Regions from separate parts of the Synechococcus sp. MIT S9507 genome, predicted to be linked through region 1. Evidence: predicted binding sites of a transcription regulator. Region 1 holds the regulator's gene; the other holds the start of a gene.
The links. Region 1 encodes HrcA, which represses chaperone genes, less so after heat shock. Its sites were predicted from a motif close to TTAGCACTCNNNNNNNNNGAGTGCTAA; they were not measured.
Positions count from the first base shown of each region.

Region 2: a site for HrcA is predicted at 8,335-8,361, ahead of groES (co-chaperone GroES). Genes of this name have one in related genera too.

Region 1 covers NZ_CP138970.1:1,668,147-1,678,496, forward strand. The annotation lists gene purE (5-(carboxyamino)imidazole ribonucleotide mutase) at 1-385, shown strand, start outside; gene SIB83_RS08735 (AI-2E family transporter) at 496-1,590, shown strand; gene cysC (adenylyl-sulfate kinase) at 1,571-2,218, opposite strand; gene SIB83_RS08745 (translation initiation factor) at 2,268-2,594, opposite strand; gene SIB83_RS08750 (class I SAM-dependent methyltransferase) at 2,633-3,592, shown strand; gene trpB (tryptophan synthase subunit beta) at 3,632-4,882, shown strand; gene hrcA (heat-inducible transcriptional repressor HrcA) at 4,899-5,891, opposite strand; gene SIB83_RS08765 (rhodanese-like domain-containing protein) at 5,986-6,336, opposite strand; gene SIB83_RS08770 (DUF3352 domain-containing protein) at 6,414-8,051, shown strand; gene SIB83_RS08775 (SixA phosphatase family protein) at 8,029-8,529, shown strand; gene SIB83_RS08780 (citrate synthase) at 8,557-9,747, shown strand; gene nuoH (NADH-quinone oxidoreductase subunit NuoH) at 9,772-10,350, shown strand, end outside.
Region 2 covers NZ_CP138970.1:1,959,225-1,969,574, forward strand. The annotation lists gene SIB83_RS10230 (GTP-binding protein) at 1-1,201, opposite strand, end outside; gene SIB83_RS10235 (CNNM domain-containing protein) at 1,198-2,211, opposite strand; gene SIB83_RS10240 (aminopeptidase P N-terminal domain-containing protein) at 2,325-3,617, shown strand; gene SIB83_RS10245 (HAD family hydrolase) at 3,632-4,372, opposite strand; gene SIB83_RS10250 (30S ribosomal protein PSRP-3) at 4,498-5,001, shown strand; gene SIB83_RS10255 (M23 family metallopeptidase) at 5,363-6,100, shown strand; gene atpC (ATP synthase F1 subunit epsilon) at 6,243-6,653, opposite strand; gene atpD (F0F1 ATP synthase subunit beta) at 6,730-8,193, opposite strand; gene groES (co-chaperone GroES) at 8,412-8,723, shown strand; gene groL (chaperonin GroEL) at 8,799-10,350, shown strand, end outside.

The DNA of each region.
Region 1 (10,350 bases):
GATGGTCAGCTTCGCGCAGCAGGCCCGCCAGCGTGGGCTGGCAGTGATTGTGGCCGGTGCCGGCGGTGCAGCCCATTTGCCCGGAATGGTGGCGGCGCTCACCACCTTGCCAGTGATTGGGGTGCCGGTGCAGAGCAAAGCACTCTCAGGTGTCGACTCATTGCATTCGATCGTGCAGATGCCCGGTGGTATTCCCGTGGCCACGGTGGCGATCGGTGGAGGTCTGAATGCAGGTTTGCTGGCTGCACAGATTCTCGCTGTGGAGGGTGGTGAGCTGGCGGAACGACTGGAGGCCTACCGCCAGCAGCTGCATGACGCGGTCATTGATAAGGACGCCCGCCTGAAGGCTCTGGGCAGTCGTGACTACCTTGAGCGAATGCCTTGATCTACAGCCATTGACGGCGTTCGCTGTTGCGGCCAGCCGGCATTTTTGGTGCCATGAGGTGAGTGCCGTGTGCAAGCTGAGCTCCCTTTGATCCGCATCTTCTTCAATCCATGATCCAATCGCCAGCCTGGCTTCGCTGGGGATTGGTGCTGCCGTTGCTGACCCTCAATCTTTTTGTGATCCGTCAGCTGCTTCTCCCGCTGGCTCCCTTTCCGGGCTTGTTTCTCACTGCGGCATTGATCGCGTTCCTGCTGGACATTCCCTGCCGCTGGCTCACTGCTCGAGGCCTCCGCCGCTGGGTGGCGATTGTCCTGGTCACTCTCGCCACGATCGGGGTCCTGTTTTTTGCTGCGTTGACCCTTGTGCCGCTGCTGATCGAGCAGCTAGGCCAGCTGATCAACGCACTGCCAGGACTGCTGTTGACAGCACAGGAATGGATCAATCGTGTTCAGGAATGGGCCTCAATCCGTGGTCTGCCCACTGAATTCGGAGACCTCAGCAGTGATCTGCTGTCGCGCGCAAGCACCGTGGCCAGTCAGCTCAGCCAGAGCTTGCTCAGCATTCTCGGGGCCACCCTCGGCACCACGATCAACACGGTGATTGTGCTGGTGCTGGCGGTGTTCTTCCTGATCGGAGGCGAGTCGATCACGATGGGTCTGGCTCGCTGGCTGCCGGATGAGTGGCGGCAGTTGGTAACCAGCACCCTGGTTCGTACCTTCCGTGGTTACTTCGGCGGGCAAGTGCTGCTGGCTCTGATCCTGGCGCTGGGTCAGATCGTGGTCTTCACCCTTCTGAAAATCCCCTACGGCGTGCTGTTTGCCGTGCTGATCGGTTTCACAACGCTGATCCCCTATGCCAGTGCTTTGACAATCGTGGCCGTGAGCGGGTTGCTCGCTTTTCAGGATCCCAGTACAGGGCTCGAGACTCTGTTGGCTGCGATCGTGGTCGGTCAGATCGTCGATCAGGTCATTCAGCCGCGTCTGATGGGAAGCATCGTTGGGCTTCAGCCGGCCTGGCTGCTGATTGCCCTGCCACTGGGAGCGAAGGCCGGAGACCTCTATGGACTGGGAGATCTGCTGGGTCTGCTGCTGGCGGTACCTGTCGCCAGCTGCCTCAAGACGTTCGTGGATGCCTGGGCTGAGCGTCAGGGCATCCACGCGGTTTTTAGTGAGGTCGTCAGCGAGGTCAGTGCTGGGCAGGAATGATGTTCCGGGAAACCAGTTCGTTCACCACCTGATCCACGCAGTTCTCCAGGTCTGCCGAGCCGGTGTCCACGGAGAGTTCCGGAGTGTCTGGTGCTTCATAAGGGCTCGAGATTCCTGTGAATTCATTGATTTCTCCTGCGCGTGCCTTCGCGTACAGCCCCTTGGTGTCGCGCTGTTCGCAAACGTTCAGATCCGCGGCACAGAAAATCTCGATGAAGTCACCCTCGCTCACCAGCGAGCGCGCTTTGTCGCGATCAGCACGGAACGGTGACACGAATGCCGTCAACACGATCGTGCCGGAATCAAGAAAAAGCTTGGAGACCTCACCGATTCGGCGGATGTTTTCCTCCCGGTCGGCATCGGAAAATCCCAGGTCTTTGCAGAGACCATGGCGAACGTTGTCGCCGTCGAGCACGTAGGTGGCAACTCCTCTCTTGAAGAGGGCCTGATTGACCGCATTGGCAAGAGTGCTCTTGCCGGCGCCGCTCAGGCCTGTGAACCAGAGAATGGCACTGCGATGTCCCCGTCGTTCAGCCCGGGCGGCTCGGTCAACCGATGCCTGGTGCCAGGCGATGTTGGTGGAGGCACCCTTGTCGGTGAGCTTGCTGTAGCTGGACGAAGCGGACATGAGGATTCAGCTTTCTTGGGCCGCCATTCTCCCTCAGCTTCAATCGTCCTCAGCCACCAGCGCGCCTGGGTCGGTATCCCTCCTTCGTGAGCAGTTCCAGTGCGAGCTCCACCTGATCGCCCTGAAGTTCGATCAGACCGTCTTTTGCTGTGCCACCGCTGCCGATCCTTGTCTTGAGTTTCTTCAGAAGTGCTTTGAGTTCGTTTGGGTCGAGCTCCAGACCCCGGATCACCGTCACTGTCTTGCCGCCCTTCCCTCCTCGGGTCGGCTGCACGCGAACGATCTGCTGGGATTTTGCGGTCGGTTGCTTTGCGGGACCGCTCGGCCGCTGCAGACTGTCTGTGTTGCTGAATTCCTGCCAACCGCCTTTCGGCATCGCTTCCGCGCATCCGACCCCATCCTGCCGTTCCCGTGATGACCGACTCCGCGTCCACGCCTCGATGGGCTGACTCAAGCCAGGGCCTTGGTCGCTGGATCGAGCGTTTGATCGGTGTCGCTCTGCTGAGGCGCCCGCTGTTCTTTCAGGCACGTCAGCTGATTATCCGAACCGCGGAACGCAAAGGCATTCCCTGGAGACTCCGTCGCCGGGAACTGCAGAAGGCTCCAGCACCGTTGTTATCGAGCACCATCACTCCCGGCCTTGTGCCGCCCGACTACTACGTGGCTCGTTTCCACGCCTACGAACAGGGCAATCTCTGCTGGCAGGCCGCTGCTGAAGCGGAGCAGGCCACCGATGCAATGGCCCTTCGCATCTGGCCGGAGGAGGCGCTCGCACCGTCTGTGGCCCAGTCCCGTCTGAGGGATGAGATCCACCGCGCTGTTGCGCCCGTGCTGAACGGATCCATTGCTCAGGTGCTCGATCTTGGCTGTTCCGTGGGAGTGAGCACGCTGCATCTCGCCCGCTGGTTATCTGAGCGGGCGAAGCAGCGCCGGGAGCCGCCACCAAGGATTCAGGGCCTGGATCTTTCTCCCGACATGCTTGCGGTGGCCCGTGTGCGTGATCGGGAGGGACTCGTGGATGGCTGGTTGCATGCAGCGGCGGAGAACACGGGTCTGGCGGATGCCTCCTTTGATCTGATCAGTCTCCAGTTCGTCTGCCATGAGCTGCCGCAGGACGCCACCCATGCCGTGCTGGGGGAGGCTGCTCGATTGTTACGGCCAGGAGGCGCTCTGGTGATGGTGGATCAGGATCCAGCCTCCTCCGTGCTTCAGCGGCTTCCGGCGGCCGTGGCCACATTGCTCAAAAGCACCGAGCCCTACATCGAGCAGTACTTCAGCCTCGACATGGCTGCGGCCCTGCGGGAGGCAGGGTTCCGGAATCTTCAAATCAGTGCCTGTGATCCACGGCATCGCGTGATTGCCTGCTTACGCTGAGCCAACGCTTCAAAGGCCGCGCGCGCGGTCAGTTGCACCTTGACCAGCACCCTGCCACCCAAGCCCACCGCTCAGGATCTGGCCGTCAGCTCCAGGCCTGCCTCCTCGGGGCGTTTCGGCCGTTTCGGTGGTCAGTACGTGCCCGAGACTCTGATGCCTGCCCTGGCTGAGCTCGAGACTGCCGCGGCTGAGGCCTGGAACGACCCTGCTTTCACCTCAGAGCTCAACCGCCTGCTGCGCAACTATGTGGGCAGGGCCACGCCTCTTTACGAGGCTGAGCGCCTCACCGCGCACTATCGCCGCAGTGACGGCGGACCCAGGATCTGGTTGAAGCGTGAGGACCTCAACCACACCGGCGCCCACAAAATCAACAACGCGCTCGGGCAGGCGCTGCTGGCCCTGCGAATGGGCAAAAAGCGGATCATTGCCGAAACAGGAGCTGGTCAGCACGGAGTTGCGACCGCCACGGTCTGCGCCCGCTTCGGCCTGGAATGTGTGGTGTACATGGGTGCTGAAGACATGCGCCGTCAGGCTCTGAATGTGTTCCGCATGCGTCTTCTTGGTGCCAGCGTTCAGCCTGTGACCGCCGGCACTGCCACGCTCAAGGACGCCACCAGTGAGGCCATCCGTGACTGGGTCACGAATGTGGAGACCACCCACTACATCCTCGGGTCCGTGGCAGGTCCCCACCCCTATCCGATGCTGGTTCGAGATTTCCACGCAGTGATCGGAGAGGAGGCCAGGGAACAGTGCCAGCAGGCCTTTGGTCGTTTGCCGGACGTGCTCATGGCCTGCGTTGGTGGGGGGTCCAACGCCATGGGTCTGTTTCACCCCTTTGTGGAGTGCAGCGATGTGCGTCTGATCGGAGTTGAGGCCGCCGGTGATGGCGTCGCCACAGGTCGTCATGCCGCCACGATGACCGAAGGCAGGGTCGGCGTGCTTCACGGTGCCATGAGCCTGTTGCTACAGGACCAGGACGGACAGGTTCAGGAAGCTCATTCGATCAGCGCCGGGCTCGACTATCCCGGTGTCGGTCCTGAACACAGCTATCTGCGTGAGATCGGCAGGGCCGAGTACGGCGCCGTCACCGATGCTGAAGCGCTCCAGGCGCTGCAGCTTGTGAGCCGACTGGAGGGAATCATTCCCGCCCTCGAGACAGCGCATGCATTCGCCTGGCTGGAGACCCTCTGTCCAACCCTGCCGGATGGCACTGAAGTTGTGTTGAACTGCTCAGGGCGTGGCGACAAGGATGTGAACACGGTCGCCGATCAGCTCGGGGATGCACTCTGAGGGTTCAGGGTGTGTTTCAGCTGAGCAATCGCTCCAGGGTGACTGCGACTGAGTTCACGGCAGCACGGGCTGTCGCGTAGGCCATTCGCATCGGACCGATCAGGGCAACCTGGCCCATGCCCCCGTCTCCGCTGCGATAGCTGGCCTGGACGACCGAGCAGCGGCTGAGGGCTGTTTCGGGATGCTCTCGGCCGATCCACACTCGCCCGTCCGACCGGGCAGGAGCAGGAACAAAGGCTGCCGGATCACTGTCCATCAAATCGAGAAGAGGTCTCACCCTCGCGCTGTCACTGAATTCAGGTTCGGCCACGAGGCGCGACACCCCATGCACCAACGGTGCCTGCTCGATCGGGCGTTGGAAGGGATTCCCGTTCTCAAGTGCATCCTGTAGCGCCCTTCCGCAGGACTGCAGCTGCTGGGGCAGACAGCTCCACTCCAGTTTTCCTCTCTGCACCAGCTGGTCGGAGGTCCAGCGTTCCAGGGCTTCCACCTGACCGGAACTGCCGTGGGGCAAGCGCAGGTTGAGGTGATGGGCCTGGCTGGAATCGCCCACGAGCATCACCAGCAGCCGGTCCTCACTGCGCACCAGGCGAATGGTTCTGAGCTGGCTCTGGGATCGTTGAGGCGGACTGATCAGGCTCATCAGCCCCGTGAAATCCGTCAGCCGGCGTGCCAGCTGCAGTAACAGGTCATCCAGTGCCGCCCAGCGCAGGCTCAGCTGGGTCAATTCCCGCTCGAGGTGATGGGCACCCGCACCAGGCTCAGGCAGAAGGCAGTCCACATAGTGGCGGTAGCCCTGGGGGCTGGGCACCCGCCCCGCCGAGGTGTGTGGCTGGGTCAGGAGTCCACGCTGTTCAAGGGCTCCCATGGCCGAGCGCACCGTTGCCGAGCTCGCTTTGATCCCGAATCGCTGAACTAGAGCCCGGCTGCCAACCGGTTCGATGGTGTCGACGTAGTGGTGGACCGTGGCCTGTAGGACCTCCTGCTGACGGCGGGGCAGCGGCTTCACGGAGCTCAACTCGCGGGTGTGGATCCTACGGAGAATCAGTAAAGGGGAAGGTTCCTGTCATGAATCCACGCCGTTCGTTCAAGCGATGCGGCGTTCAGTAGCGCGGTACTGAGGAATCCACCTCGACGCTCCAGGCGTCAATGCCGCCCTCAAGGTTCCAGACATCCAGTGACGGTCGATTGTCGAGCAGCCAGCAACCGAAATTCCAGCTGCGCACTCCGGCATGGCACAGCACCACGATTGAGCCACCCTGCGGCAGAACCTCATCGATGCTCCCCATCCACTGTTCAGCATCACTCAGCGGCAGATGCCTGACCGGATGTGGAAACGGAGCGATCGTCAGTTCCTGCTGCTCCCGCACATCCACAACGGTCAGATCGGCATTCTGATTGAGCCAGTCGTTCAATTCGCCGGCTTTGAGGGGTTTGGGGGTGGGTCCGTTCATGGCTTCAGTCTGGCTTCGGACTGGCACAGCACAGTGGATGGATAGAAGATGAGCACCATGTGCTTCACCGCCTGTACATGAAAGGGCGCTCGTTCCTGCTGGCTCTGGTCGTTGTGGCGATGGTGCTGCTCACCCTTGCACTCGGTTTTTGGTGGGCCATGGCCCGTCAGAGTCCGCTCCGGATCATGGACCGGTCACTTGAGCTGCCCCGGGCGGCACGTTTCATGCCCACTGATGCGGCCCTGACGCTGCACTGGCTGGTCGACCCCCGTCAGCTGCCTGCCTATGCCCAGGCTGTTGCGCCGGTTCGTCAGCGCCAATTGGTGCATGAAAGCACCCGTCAGCTCAGAGATGGTGCCTTTGCCCTGGCCGGACTTGACTTCAATACCGAGCTGGCCGGCTGGATCGGGCCTGAGATCAGTTTTGCAGTGCTTGACGCTCCTGCTCAGCAGTCCAGTGAACAGCCAAGGGAGGGCTGGGTCCTGGCACTGTCGAGCCGCGATCAAGACGGGGCCAAGCGATTTCTGCAGCGCTTCTGGCAGACCCGCAGCCTGGCAGGCACCGATCTGCAGATCTCCCGTTACAGGGGCATGGGACTGATCAGCGGTCGTGGTGCACTGCTTGGCAGGGATCCACAGCCGATTGCCACCGCCTTGATCGATGACGATCTGCTTTTGCTGGCTTCGGGACGGGGGGTGCTTGAACAGGCGCTTGATGTTTCCCAGCTGGAGAGTCAGCACCAGCTTGGAGATCCTGTCCTCGCTTCTGATCTTCAGAGCTTTGATCGTGGTGCCGCTGTTCTGACTGCCAATCCTGGAGCGATGGACCGCTGGCTGGGGGTCCCTTCAGCGATCGCGGCCCGCGAAGACCTGCAGGGCCTGGTGGCATCGCTGACTCCTCAGGGTTCTGATCTGGCTCTTGATGCCGTGGTCCACTTCCGCGATTCGAGTGTCCCGCTTGCGTCTCAGGTCACGGACAGCGATGCGCTGCTGAGAGAGGCCGGCGGTGATGCGCAGACAGTCGCTCTGCTCTCGAACCCTGCGTCCCTGTTGGCTGCCGAGTCCGAAGAGCCCCTGGCCCAGTGGATCGCCCCCCTTCTGCGGCAGTCGATGGAATCCATCTCCACTGAAGCTGCGGCTGAGGTGGTCGGACTGGATGAGGGGCCTGTCCTTTGGCAGCAGGGTCCTCAGGGCTGGGTGCTGGGCACCCGGCCCAATCGCCCCAACCCGGAGATGGTCGATGGTCGGCTTCAGGAGCTTGGGTTGACCGGCTCGACTCTCGACAGCGAAGGCGAGGCTGTTCAGGTCTGGACCCGTCTTGCTCGTCAGCGACGTCGAGGTGAAGAGTCGCTGCAGGCTGAGCTGGCTGTCGCCCTGGAGCGGCATACCGATGTGAACTGGTGGGCGGAGACCCTCGATGGTTTACGCCGTCGCGGTGAGAACGGTGACCTGATGCAGCGTCAGCAGCAGCTGCAGGCGCTGCAGTCCTCGAGTCAGTCTGCGCTGGCTCAGCAACTGGCTCTCGCCGCGGCTCCTAGTCGCTCACGCCTGGGTCAGTGGCGACCCTGGGAGCTGGTGCAGGGCGTGGCTGGTCGATCACTGCTGCCAGCTGTGCAGGGGCTTGCCATTGCCGCCGGGGGTGACCAGAACGCGGCCTCTGTGCAGGATGAACGTGTGAGCAGCCTGCGTCTGCGTGCGCGACTCCAGCTCGGTTGATCTCTTTCTTCTGCGTCATGGCCTCGCCGTAAAACGGTTGTCGGGCCGTGATCATCCCGATCGTCCCCTGACCGATCGCGGCGTGCGACGAACTCTTGGGGTCGTCCGACAACTGCGGAGGCTTGATGTCGAGGCGGACATGCTGATCAGCAGTCCCTACAGGCGATCCAGGCAAACCGCAGAGCTGGCGATCCAGGCTGGTCTGGCGCCGTCGATCCGCCTGGACTCAGCCCTGGAGCCAGGCGGTGACCCTTGGCCGCTGGTCTCCAGCGTGTCCGGCTCCTGCCTCTTGGTTGGCCATGAGCCGGATCTGAGTTCCATTGCGGCGACCCTGATCGGAGCCCCCACTGGAAGCCTTCGCCTGCGCAAGGCCGGTTACTGCCATCTCCGCTGGCCTGCTGGCCTGAACGACCCTCGCGGCAAGGCTGAACTGCAGGCATTGCTCGGGCCTCGTCTTTTGCTCCCGTGCTCCGTTTAAGTTGCCCTTGCGCTGAAGCGGAGGTTGGTGAGTCAGAACGATGGTGCCGAGATCCGTCATGAGCGAACCGGTCTGGTGTTCCGCCCCGGACTTGAAGGGGTGCCTGCTACGCAGTCATCCATCTGTGACATCGATGGTTATGCAGGCTGCCTGTCCTATCGCGGCTATCCCGTCGACGATCTGGCCACCCATTGCAGCTTTCTCGAGACCACCTACCTGCTGATCTGGGGGCAATTGCCCACCCCTCAGCAGTTACGCGATTTTGAGGACGAAGTGCAGATGCACCGACGCGTGAGTTTCCGCGTCAGAGACATGATGAAGTGCTTCCCCTCCGATGGGCATCCGATGGATGCTCTGCAGTCCAGTGCAGCGTCCCTAGGTCTGTTTTATTCCCGTCGTGCCATCGACGACCCTCAGTACATCTATGACGCGGTTGTTCGGTTGATCGCCAAGATCCCGACCATGGTTGCCGCCTTTCAGCTGATCCGCAAAGGCCAGGACCCCATTCAGCCCCGGGACGATCTGGCGTATTCCGCCAACTTTCTCTACATGCTGATGGAGCGTGAGCCGGATCCCATGGCTTCACGGATCTTCGATCAGTGCCTGATCCTGCATGCGGAACACAGTCTCAATGCCAGCACCTTCAGCGCCCGTGTCACCGCCAGCACTCTCACCGACCCGTACGCGGTTGTCGCCTCCGCAGTCGGCACGCTGGCTGGCCCCCTGCATGGCGGGGCCAATGAAGACGTTCTGGCGATGCTCGAGGAGATCGGCACGCCAGATCGTGCTGCGGGTTACCTCGATGAAGCCATGGCCAGCAAGCGCAAGATCATGGGATTCGGTCATCGTGAATACCGCGTCAAGGATCCCCGTGCTGTGATCCTTCAAGCTCTTGCGGAAAAGATGTTCGACCGCTTTGGTCACGATGAGATGTATGACGTGGCCAGAGCTCTGGAGATGGCTGCGGAAACCCGTCTCGGTCCGAAGGGGATCTATCCCAATGTGGATTTCTATTCCGGACTTGTGTACCGCAAGCTGGGGATTCCCCGAGATCTGTTCACTCCGGTCTTTGCCATCGCAAGAGTGGCCGGATGGCTTGCGCACTGGCGTGAACAGCTTGGTGCCAATCGGATCTTCAGACCATCTCAGATCTACACAGGCAGTGATCTGCGCCAATGGACGCCACTGGAGGCCCGTGTTCCAACCATCACCACTTAAGTTACATTCATCACACCTTTGCTCATGGTGACTCTCTTCGCCACCAGCGCACCGGCTCTGGTCAGTCCAGGCCTTGATCTTGAACGAAGTTTCAGTCAGGCTCTCGAGAGCTTCGGTCTGTCCGAGCAGGCGGCTCGGCTGATCTGGTTGCCACTGCCAATGCTCCTGGTGCTGGTTGCGGCAGTAGTAGGGGTTCTTGTCACCGTTTGGCTTGAACGCAAGATTTCAGCGGCGGTCCAACAGCGCATCGGACCTGAGTATGCGGGTGCACTCGGTGTTCTTCAGCCCCTGGCTGACGGGCTCAAGCTTCTCGTGAAGGAAGACATCATTCCCGCGAGGGCCGACAGTCTGCTGTTCACGCTCGGCCCCGTGCTGGTCGTCGTTCCTGTGATTTTGTCCTGGCTGATCGTTCCTTTCGGTCAGAACCTGCTGATCAGCAATGTGGGCGTGGGCATTTTTCTCTGGATTTCACTCAGCAGCGTTCAGCCGATCGGCCTGCTGATGAGTGGATACGCCTCCAACAACAAATATTCCCTTCTCGGAGGTCTCAGGGCTGCTGCTCAGTCCATCAGCTATGAGATTCCTCTCGCTCTTGCTGTGCTG
Region 2 (10,350 bases), 290 kb from region 1:
GACCCGGCTGAAGTCGGCGGCCCCGCCCCCGTTCCTCCAGCAGCCAGCGGGCTGTCATCCGTCCGGTGCGGCGTGTCGTGTGCACCGCCAGTGCCGCCTGAGCCAGGGCCACCGGTGCGGCAGGGGCCAGTGTCAGACCAGCAGTGAAGGGTGCCGCCAGCAACAACAGCTGTCGCAATGAGCCCAAGGCGACCTGGAGTCCGAGCTGTGCCCCCCCCAGCAGAGCGTTCTGTCCACTCAGCTGGCGAATCAACTTGCGGGCAGCGGGGCCTCCAAGGGGAAGCCCATACAGAGAGCACAGCTGGCGAACAAGGGCGGCATCGCAGGCGAAACCCCCAGCCAGATCGAGAAGTAGCAGCGGGTTGGCGGCCACTCCGGTGGCTTTGAGAGCGGCGTAGCGCCCGATCAAGCCCTGGGCTTCTTTTCGGCGTCGCTGCAGCCTCCCCGTCTCCAACTGCTGCTGAATCCTCGTGGCCTGCCTGAGGCTGTTGAGCAGCAGCAGGCTCTGGCCATGTTGTTCCAGCAGACGGGTCAGGCCGATCTCCAGTGCTTTCACATCGGCTGGTTGCTCGCGGCTGCGGATGCGGCCATCACTCAGCTGAACAGCCTTGCGCGGCGCCGCCGAGACCGCAAGCGGCGCCTGCAGTCCTGCAGGGAGTCGGTTGTGGATGCTGCGCAGCAGATCCGGCAGCTGATCCGCCGGCCAGCAGTCGCTGCGGTTCAGCACGGTCAGCACCGGCTTGCCCATGGTCTGGAGCGTGTCCAGGGCCTCCAGTTCCACCTGCGTGATGTCGCCGTCCAGCACAAGAAGCACCAGATCGGCATGGAGGGCAACCCTGGCAGCCAGTCGTGCCCGCGCAGGCCCGTCCACTTCATCGATGCCAGGAGTGTCAACCAGTTCGACCGTCCGCAGGCCTGGAACGGGTCTTGGCCAGGCCGCGGCCTGCTGCTGACGTGTGCAGCCGTGGGCGACATCCGTGGCCATCAGTTCCCGGCCCACCAGAGCGTTCACCAGACTGGACTTGCCGACGCCCACGCGGCCGAACACTGAGATCCGCAGCTTGCTTCGCTCAAGGCGATCGAGTTGGCGATCCAGAAGCTGCAGCCCACCTGCCAGAAGTCCCTGTTCCCGCTGGTTGAACTCCAGCCGTTCTCGCCAACCCCGCAGCAGATCTCTGCAGCGCGTCTCTGTGGCGCTCATGACGCTGCCTCGCCGGAGGTTTTCCTCCACCAGCCGGCCAGCACAGCCAGTACAGCCTCCGGGCCAATCACACCAACGAAGCCTCCGAATTCATCCACCACCACGCGTACGCCGCTGGTGTCGCGCTGGAATCCGGTGAGCAGGCGGTCGGCTCGGATCATCTCGGGAACGAACTCCGCCGGCTCACTCAGATCGGCTGGCGTGAGGTGGCCCTTGTTGCGCACCAGGGCGCTCAGCAGCCGATCACGATTGGCAACTCCCAGCACCTTGTCCACTGCATCGCCCAGCACGACCCACCACTGAGCTTCGTTGTCGAGCAGTTCAACGCGCAGCTTTTCGATGTTGCAGGAGCCATCAAGGGTTGGCGCCGCCACCCGCGGTGTCATGAGATCACGGGCGGTCAGATCATTGAGCAGAAAGACCTTGGAGATCATGTCGGCTTCATCGGCTTCGATCTGCCCTTTCTGAGATCCGAGTTTCGCCAGCAGGCGGATTTCCTCCTCATCCGTGCTGATCTCACTCTCCTCCGTGATGGCAGGCAGCAGTCGCTCCAGCAGCAGCACCAGCGGACGCATGATCACGCCGAGCCAGTGCAGAACCGGAGCACTCGCCAGGGAGACGGGCAGTGCCAGTCGGCTTCCAACCGCCTTGGGCAGGATCTCACCAAGCAGGATCACCAGCACCGTGAGGCTCACTGAAAACAGCGCCAGCGCTCCATTGCCTGCGTCCATCTTCTCGGTGAACACCCAGGAGGCGTAGCCACCGAGCATCAGGCTTCCGAAGATGTTGAAGGCATTGTTGGTGATCGCCAGAACGGAGAGGGTCCGGCCCAGGTGCAACCGCAGCTGGGCCAGCCTGCGTGCCCCGGCAACAGGCTTCGGCCGTGCCGCAAGTTCATGCACCCGTACGGGATTCACGGTGAGCAGCGCAGCTTCCACTCCTGAGCAGAGTGCGGATCCGGTCAGCACCACCACCACCAACAGGAGAAGGATCAGCAGGTCGGAGGTCATGCGCGGGCGCTTTGACTGCCATCCTGACGTTTCTCCGGTGTCCTGTCTCTGCCGTGGCTGATCTCGCCCCTGTTTTTGATGCGCAATTGTTCGCAGATCGCCGCGAGCGGTTCATGGCTGAACTGGGTGGGGCCGCGGCGGTGATCCCTGCGGCGATCCTGGTCACTCACCATGCGGATACGGAATGGCCCTTCCGCCAGAACAGTGATTTCTGGTATCTGACCGGTTTCGACGAACCCGATGCCGTGGCCCTGTTCCTGCCACATCGCCCTGAGGGTGAGAGGTTTGTGCTCTTCGTGAATCCGCGTGAGCCAGCTGCTGAGGTCTGGACAGGCAGGCGTTGGGGTTGTGAGGGCGCGGTCGAGCGCTTCGGTGCCGATCTCTCCCATCCGCGTGTGGAGCTTGATGCCCTGCTGCCGCAGTACCTGGAGGGTGCGGAGGGCATCGCCTTCCGCGTCGGTAGTCATCCATCGATCGAACCCCTGGTGTTGCGTTCATGGGGGGCGCAACTGGATCGGGCATCGCGCACCGGCAGTGCCGCACTGGCACTGATCGCGCCCTGCCCGCTGCTGCATCGGATGCGCCTGCGCAAGCAACCAGCTGAACTGGAACGCCTGCGGGAAGCTTGTCGGATTTCAGCCTCGGCCCATGAGCTGGCCAGGGCCGCTGTTCGTCCTGGAATGAACGAGCGAACGATTCAGGCCCTGATCGAGCAGCATTTTCTGGAGCAGGGAGCCCGTGGATCCGCCTACGGCTCGATCGTTGCCGGTGGAGATAACGCCTGTGTTCTGCATTACATCGACAACAGCGCGGTTCTTCAGGACGGAGATCTGCTGCTGATCGATGCCGGCTGTTCGCTTCGCGATTACTACAACGGTGACATCACCCGGACGTTCCCGGTGGGTGGTCGCTTCAGTGGGGAGCAACGCGAGCTTTATTCACTCGTGCTGGCTGCGCAGGAAGCGGCGATTCGCCAGGTCAAGCCCGGCCACACCGCTGAGGACGTTCATGACGCAGCCGTGCATGTTCTGGTCGAGGGACTTGTGGAACTGGGCCTTCTGGTGGGAGAGGTGGATGGTCTGATCGAGCAGGGCAGCTATCGGCATCTCTACATGCACCGAACCGGGCACTGGCTGGGCTTGGACGTTCACGACGTTGGTGCCTATCGGCTCGGTGAGCATCACGTCGAGCTGGAACCGGGCATCGTGCTCACGGTGGAGCCCGGTCTTTACATCAGTGATCGTCTTGCGGTTCCCGAGGGACAGCCGGCGATTGACGAGCGTTGGAAGGGCATCGGCATCCGAATCGAGGACGACGTTGCAGTCAGGGACCTTGCCGCAGTGTCATGTGGTCATGAAGTACTCACTTCAGGAGCTCTGAAAGCAGTCGCTGACATGGAGCGCTGAGAGGACCTGACGCGTCAGCGATCGGATTCTGCGAGACCCTGACGTTCAGCCCATGGGTGGTCCATTGACCATTGAATAGCCGCTTCAGTGCTGGACAGGATCCGATCCGCACCAGCGGATCTCAGCTGCAGCTCATAGGTGTTGCGTTCATCGCTGCCGGGTCGAAGATGCGGAGGTGACACAGCGAGGCTGATCCAATGCCTGTCAGGTCGTTCGGACCTGGCGTTGAGCACGGTCTGCACGTCGGCAACCGTGTCACCCAGGTAAGCGACCACACCCCCGCTGCGATCAGGCAAAAGGCTGTCGCTGAGCTGCACAAGACCGCTGGGGTCAGGCTTGTCAGGGGCATCGCCCATGGCGATCAAAGGAGGATTCACCAGTCCCAGTCGCTGCTGAAGCACGAATCGCGCCGATGGAGGTTCCGCACCACTCACGAACCCCCAACGCCAGCCGTTCCGAACCAGCGCAGTAAAGAAATCTCTGCGCACCAGCAAGGGTTCATCACGGATGTATCCCCTCCAATTCCCTGGATCACCATCGGGATCGGCCCCGAAATAAAAATCACTGAACACATCAATCAGCTCATTTCTGACAGGCAGCGAGTCGCCATGTCGGCGCAGCAGTTCCAGGCTGGCGTCCCAGTCGTTGTTCCAGCGGCCTTCGCCTTTGAGAGCGTCGATGCAGGAGGGAGCCGGCTGCCAGCCGCTGTAGTGCTCCACGGTTGCCTGGAGGGCTCTGCGATAACTTCCAGACACATCACGGATCACTCCGTCGATGTCGAACAGCAGAAGCTGGCTGGTGGATGGCTGCCTTTCCAGGACGGTTGGATTTGACGGCTGGTAGGTTAGTTCTTTGTCATTGATTCTTGAGCGCTGACACCATGACGGTTTCCGAAGGCGCTGCCGTCGACCAAGAGGTCGCCACCGAGGCAGCAGCAGCTGATCAGGCTCCTCAGAGCACAGAGGCTGATCAGCAGCAGGAGCCGAAGGAAGGCCGTCCGGTGATGCGTGGCGGTAGTGCTGCACTGGCTTCAGCCACCATCGACGCTGATGGTGTGCCATCCGGATACACCCCGAAGGCCGATGAGGGACGCTTCCTGCTGAAGATTCTCTGGCTGCCCGACAATGTGGCTCTGGCCGTTGATCAAATTGTTGGTGGTGGCCCCAGCCCGTTGACCGCCTACTTCTTCTGGCCTCGTGAAGATGCCTGGGAAACGCTTAAGAGTGAACTTGAAGGTAAGTCCTGGATCACCGATAACGAACGCGTTGAGGTGTTGAATAAAGCCACAGAGGTCATCAATTACTGGCAGGAAGAGGGCAAGGGCAAGAGCCTGGAAGATGCCAAGCTAAAATTCCCTGATGTGACCTTCTGCGGTACCGCCTGATTCGGTCGGTCATAACTTTTTCAAGCAGGCTGCAAAGGCCTGCTTTTTTAATGTTGAAGCAGCAGTTTTACAAGCGTTCCGAAAAAGTTTTGTCTGCATGAATCATGTTGTGAGAATGCCTGTTTGAATTGCATTAATGATGCGCTCAAATACTTTTAACTATGCTTTTGAACAGTTTGCGGTGGCAGATTGGCCTCTTGCGGGCAGTGCTTTGCGCGCAGGCGAATGCACGATGATTTTTATTCATTCCGGAGCGTAATATTGATCACCGGCGGCAGGCAGTACGGCTGCCTGCGCTTCGAAATAGTCTGTTACAATCTTGGCAAAGATTTGTGATCGGTTGATTTCATTCGCCTCCTCTTTGACTCTCGGTCTGTCTTCTGCGGCTTTGTTGACGTCGCCAGGCGTGGAAGTTTTGAATGTTTTTGGTCAGGACAAATTCAAGAATCAGGGGAAGTCAGTCTTTTATTTGAAAACCGAAAAGAAGAGTCTTCCTGATTCTGGCCAATCATTGAACGACCGCTCGGCGATCGCGCTTTTCGAGCAATACTGTCTGCGTGCTTCTTCAGTGCTTGCTGTTGATTCCTCCGAGGCTTACTCAGGCGAGGTGTCTCTCGCTCCCTCTCATGCATCGTCTTATTCGCCTTCTCGGCTCTGTTCATTTGCTTCCTTCGCCGACTATCTGAGCGAGTTGTCGGCCAAGGCTTATTCCTTGCCTGCATCAGGCGTTTTCACTTCGGGTTTTGGACCACGCTGGTCACGGCACCATTCAGGTATTGATATCGCGAATTACATCGGAACAGCCATTCGTGCTTCACGGTCCGGCCGTGTGGTTTTCTCAGGATTTTTAGGTGCCTATGGGTTGATGATTGAAATTGAACATCCTGATGGCTACAGAACGCGTTATGCGCATTGCAACGAGAGTTTTGTTCAGGTTGGTGACATCGTCGGGAAAAGTGATCTGATTGCGAGGATGGGTAATACAGGCCGCAGCACTGGACCGCATCTTCACTTCGAGATCAGAACCCCCAAGAATGTTGCTCTTGATCCTGCTTCGTACCTGCAGGGACTTGTAATTAATGAGGAAATTGGGGTTTAGTGGCGCATTGAGCCAGTGGTCAATTGCGGTTGAGTTGGCTCAAAAAATAGTGATAGCTATCTGGCCACTCCGTAAACCACTGATAAATTTGTCGAGGCATTGCCTCTAATTGTGCTGATAACTTTTTTCTCCCAGAAGTGAATTAATTCTGGTTGATGGCTGCCTGCGCACGAGCTCTTGCTCGATCAAGGCTTTGCTGGGCTTTCACTTTCTCGGGTGAGGTCGGCTGACCTTCCAGTTTGCTCACGGCTGCGCGTGCAGCCTGCAGTTCTGTTTCAGCAGAACTGCCATCGATTGAGCTACCCATCTCAGCAGAGTTCACCAACACCGTGACGTCGTCAGCTTCCACTTCAGCGAACCCACCCATCAGTGCGATGGATTTCCAGCTTCCGTCCGCACGAACACGAAGTACGCCGACATCAAGTGCCGCCAGAAGTGAAACGTGACCTGGAAGGATGCCCAGCTGTCCGGTGGTGCTTGGGAGGATCACCTCATCAGCAGAACCATCGAACACGCTCTGGTCTGGTGCCAGCACGCGGAGGGTGAGGGACATGGAGATGGAATGTTTGGGTTAAAAGCGTTGAGTGAAGTGAAAATTCAGGGGCATGAATGCCATGCCCCGATCATGATCACTTGGCTTCTTCGGCCATCTTTGCGGCCTTGGCCTTGACCTCATCGATGTTGCCAACGAGATAGAAAGCCTGTTCTGGGAGGTGATCCAGCTCGCCGGCGAGAATCTGATTGAAACCACTGATGGTTTCCTCGAGTTTCACGTATTTGCCGGACATGCCAGTGAAGATCTCAGCTACAAAGAAAGGCTGAGAGAGGAACTTCTCAATTTTGCGGGCACGATCAACGGTGCGGCGATCATCCTCGGAGAGTTCATCGAGACCGAGGATGGCAATGATGTCCTGCAGTTCCTTGTACCGCTGCAGGGTGGACTGAACGCTGCGAGCAGTGCGGTAATGCTCGTCACCCACAACTGCGGGCTGAAGCATGGTGCTGGTGGAGTCGAGGGGGTCAACCGCTGGATAGATGCCCTTGGATGCAAGGCCACGGTTCAGCACTGTGGTGGCATCGAGGTGAGCGAATGTGGTGGCTGGCGCCGGATCAGTCAGGTCGTCAGCAGGAACATAAACCGCCTGGATCGAGGTGATGGAGCCCTCGAGGGTGGAGGTGATTCGTTCCTGAAGTTCACCGACGTCGGTTCCGAGGGTCGGCTGGTAGCCCACAGCTGATGGCATCCGTCCAAGAAGTGCGGAGACTTCAGAGCCTGCTTGCACAAAACGGAAGATGTTGTCGATGAACAGCAGCACATCCTGCTTGTTCACGTCGCGGAAATGCTCAGCCATCGTCAGAGCTGACAGGCCGACACGCATGCGTGCGCCCGGGGGCTCGTTCATCTGGCCGTAGCAGAGCGCCACTTTCGACTTGGAGAGGTCATCGGCGTTGATCACGCCGGAATCCTTGAATTCCTCGTACAGATCATTGCCTTCACGGGTGCGTTCACCCACACCACCGAATACGGAAACACCACCGTGTTCCTTGGCGATGTTGTTGATCAGTTCCTGAATCAGCACGGTCTTGCCGACACCTGCACCACCGAAGAGGCCAACTTTTCCACCCTGGCGATAAGGAGCCAGGAGATCGATCACCTTGATGCCGGTCTCAAAGACCTTCGGTTTGGTCTCAAGTTCAGTCAGCTTCGGTGCCGAGCGGTGAATCGGAGCTGTCGCATCCGACTTCACGGGACCCTGTTCGTCAACAGGCTCGCCCAGAACATTGAAGATGCGACCCAGTGTTCCTTCGCCGACAGGCACTGAAATCGGTGCGCCTGTGTCGATGGCTTCCATGCCACGGACAAGCCCGTCGGTGGCGCTCATGGCCACGGCACGGACCCTGTGATCACCAAGCAGCTGCTGGACCTCAGCAGTCAGAGCGACCGCCTGGCCGGCGGTGTTGGTGGCTTCAATGCGGAGAGCGTTGAGAATTTTGGGCAGCTTGCCGGCGGGGAATTCCACGTCCAGAACCGGGCCAATCACCTGGCGGACAACGCCCTTGGTACCGGCGGAGGCGGGAGCAGCAGCGGCCATAAGTAAGGGGGTGTGGGAGGGGAGCGTCTAGAGCAATCCCGTCCTGAGCGGGGCAACGATACCACCGTCATGTGAAAGGGGGGTGTTGTTCGGTCACCCGCACGCTTGTCCCGTGGCCGAAGTGCAGAACCCGGACATAGGTTGGCACTCGACGACCTTGAGTGCCAGCTCGAGTCGCATCGGCGCTTCGGCGCACTGTCCCTGCTCTGCAAGAACCCATGGCAGCTGTATCTCTCAGCGTCTCAACTGTTAAGCCCCTCGGCGATCGCGTTTTCGTCAAGGTTTCGGAATCGGAGGAGAAAACTTCCGGCGGCATCCTGCTTCCCGACACAGCCAAGGAAAAGCCCCAGGTGGGTGAAGTCGTTCAGGTTGGCCCCGGCAAGCGCAACGACGACGGTTCACGCCAGTCCCCCGAAGTGGGCGTCGGAGACAAGGTCCTCTACAGCAAGTACGCAGGCACCGACATCAAGCTCGGAAGCGATGAATTCGTGCTCCTGTCTGAGAAGGACATCCTTGCCATCGTCAACTGACCGGCCTCCGGCTGCCCCGCGCCTCTGACAGGCCGGCAGTCATTCACTCAACCCTTCCCATTCATTCCCGCCCCCATGGCAAAACGCATCATCTACAATGAGAACGCACGCCGCGCTCTCGAAAAGGGCATCGACATCCTCGCCGAATCCGTTGCTGTCACCCTTGGCCCCAAGGGTCGCAACGTTGTTCTTGAAAAGAAGTTCGGTGCACCTCAGATCATCAATGACGGCGTCACCATCGCCAAGGAGATCGAACTCGAGGACCACATCGAGAACACCGGCGTTGCTCTGATTCGTCAGGCCGCATCCAAGACCAATGACGCAGCAGGTGACGGCACCACCACAGCCACCGTTCTGGCACATGCCATGGTCAAGGCTGGTCTGCGCAATGTTGCCGCCGGTGCCAACGCCATCACTCTGAAAAAGGGCATTGACAAGGCGTCGGATTTTCTGGTCGACAAGATCAAGGAAAATGCCAAGCCGATTGCTGACAGCAATGCCATCGCCCAGGTGGGCACCATCTCCGCCGGCAACGACGAGGAAGTTGGTCGGATGATCGCCGATGCCATGGACAAGGTCGGCAAGGAAGGCGTGATTTCCCTGGAAGAGGGCAAGTCGATGACCACCGAACTGGAGGTCACTGAGGGTATGCGCTTCGACAAGGGGTACATCTCCCCTTATTTCGCCACTGACACGGAGCGAATGGAAGCCGTCCTCGATGAGCCCTACATCCTGCTCACCGACAAAAAAATCGGTCTCGTGCAGGATCTCGTACCCGTCCTCGAGCAGATTGCCCGCACTGGCAAGCCCCTGCTGATCATCGCTGAGGACATTGAGAAGGAAGCTCTTGCCACTCTGGTGGTGAACCGCCTGCGCGGTGTTTTGAATGTGGCTGCCGTCAAGGCCCCCGGTTTCGGTGACCGCCGCAAGGCCATGCTGGAAGACATGGCTGTGCTGACCAATGGTCAGCTGATCACCGAAGACGCCGGTCTGAAGCTTGAGAACGCCAAGATCGAGATGCTGGGCACTGCCCGTCGCGTGACCATCAACAAGGACACCACAACTATCGTGGCCGAAGGCAACGACGTGGCCGTGAAAGCCCGTTGCGAGCAGATCCGGAAGCAGATGGATGAAACCGAGTCCACCTACGACAAGGAGAAGCTTCAGGAGCGACTTGCAAAGCTGGCTGGTGGCGTTGCTGTGGTGAAGGTGGGTGCTGCCACTGAAACCGAGATGAAGGACAAGAAGCTTCGCCTTGAGGATGCCATCAATGCGACCAAGGCTGCTGTTGAAGAAGGCATCGTTCCCGGAGGTGGTACCACCCTTGCTCATCTGGCTCCCACGCTTGAGCAGTGGGCCTCATCCAGCCTGGAGGGTGAAGAGCTGATCGGAGCCAACATCGTTGCGGCTGCTCTGACTGCACCGCTGATGCGCATCGCTGAGAACGCAGGAGTCAACGGCGCGGTAGTCGCTGAAAATGTGAAGGCCAAGACCTTCAATGACGGTTACAACGCTGCCAACGGCGACTATGTCGACATGCTGGCTGCCGGCATTGTGGATCCAGCGAAAGTGACCCGTTCCGGTCTGCAGAACGCTGCCTCAATCGCAGGCATGGTGCTGACCACGG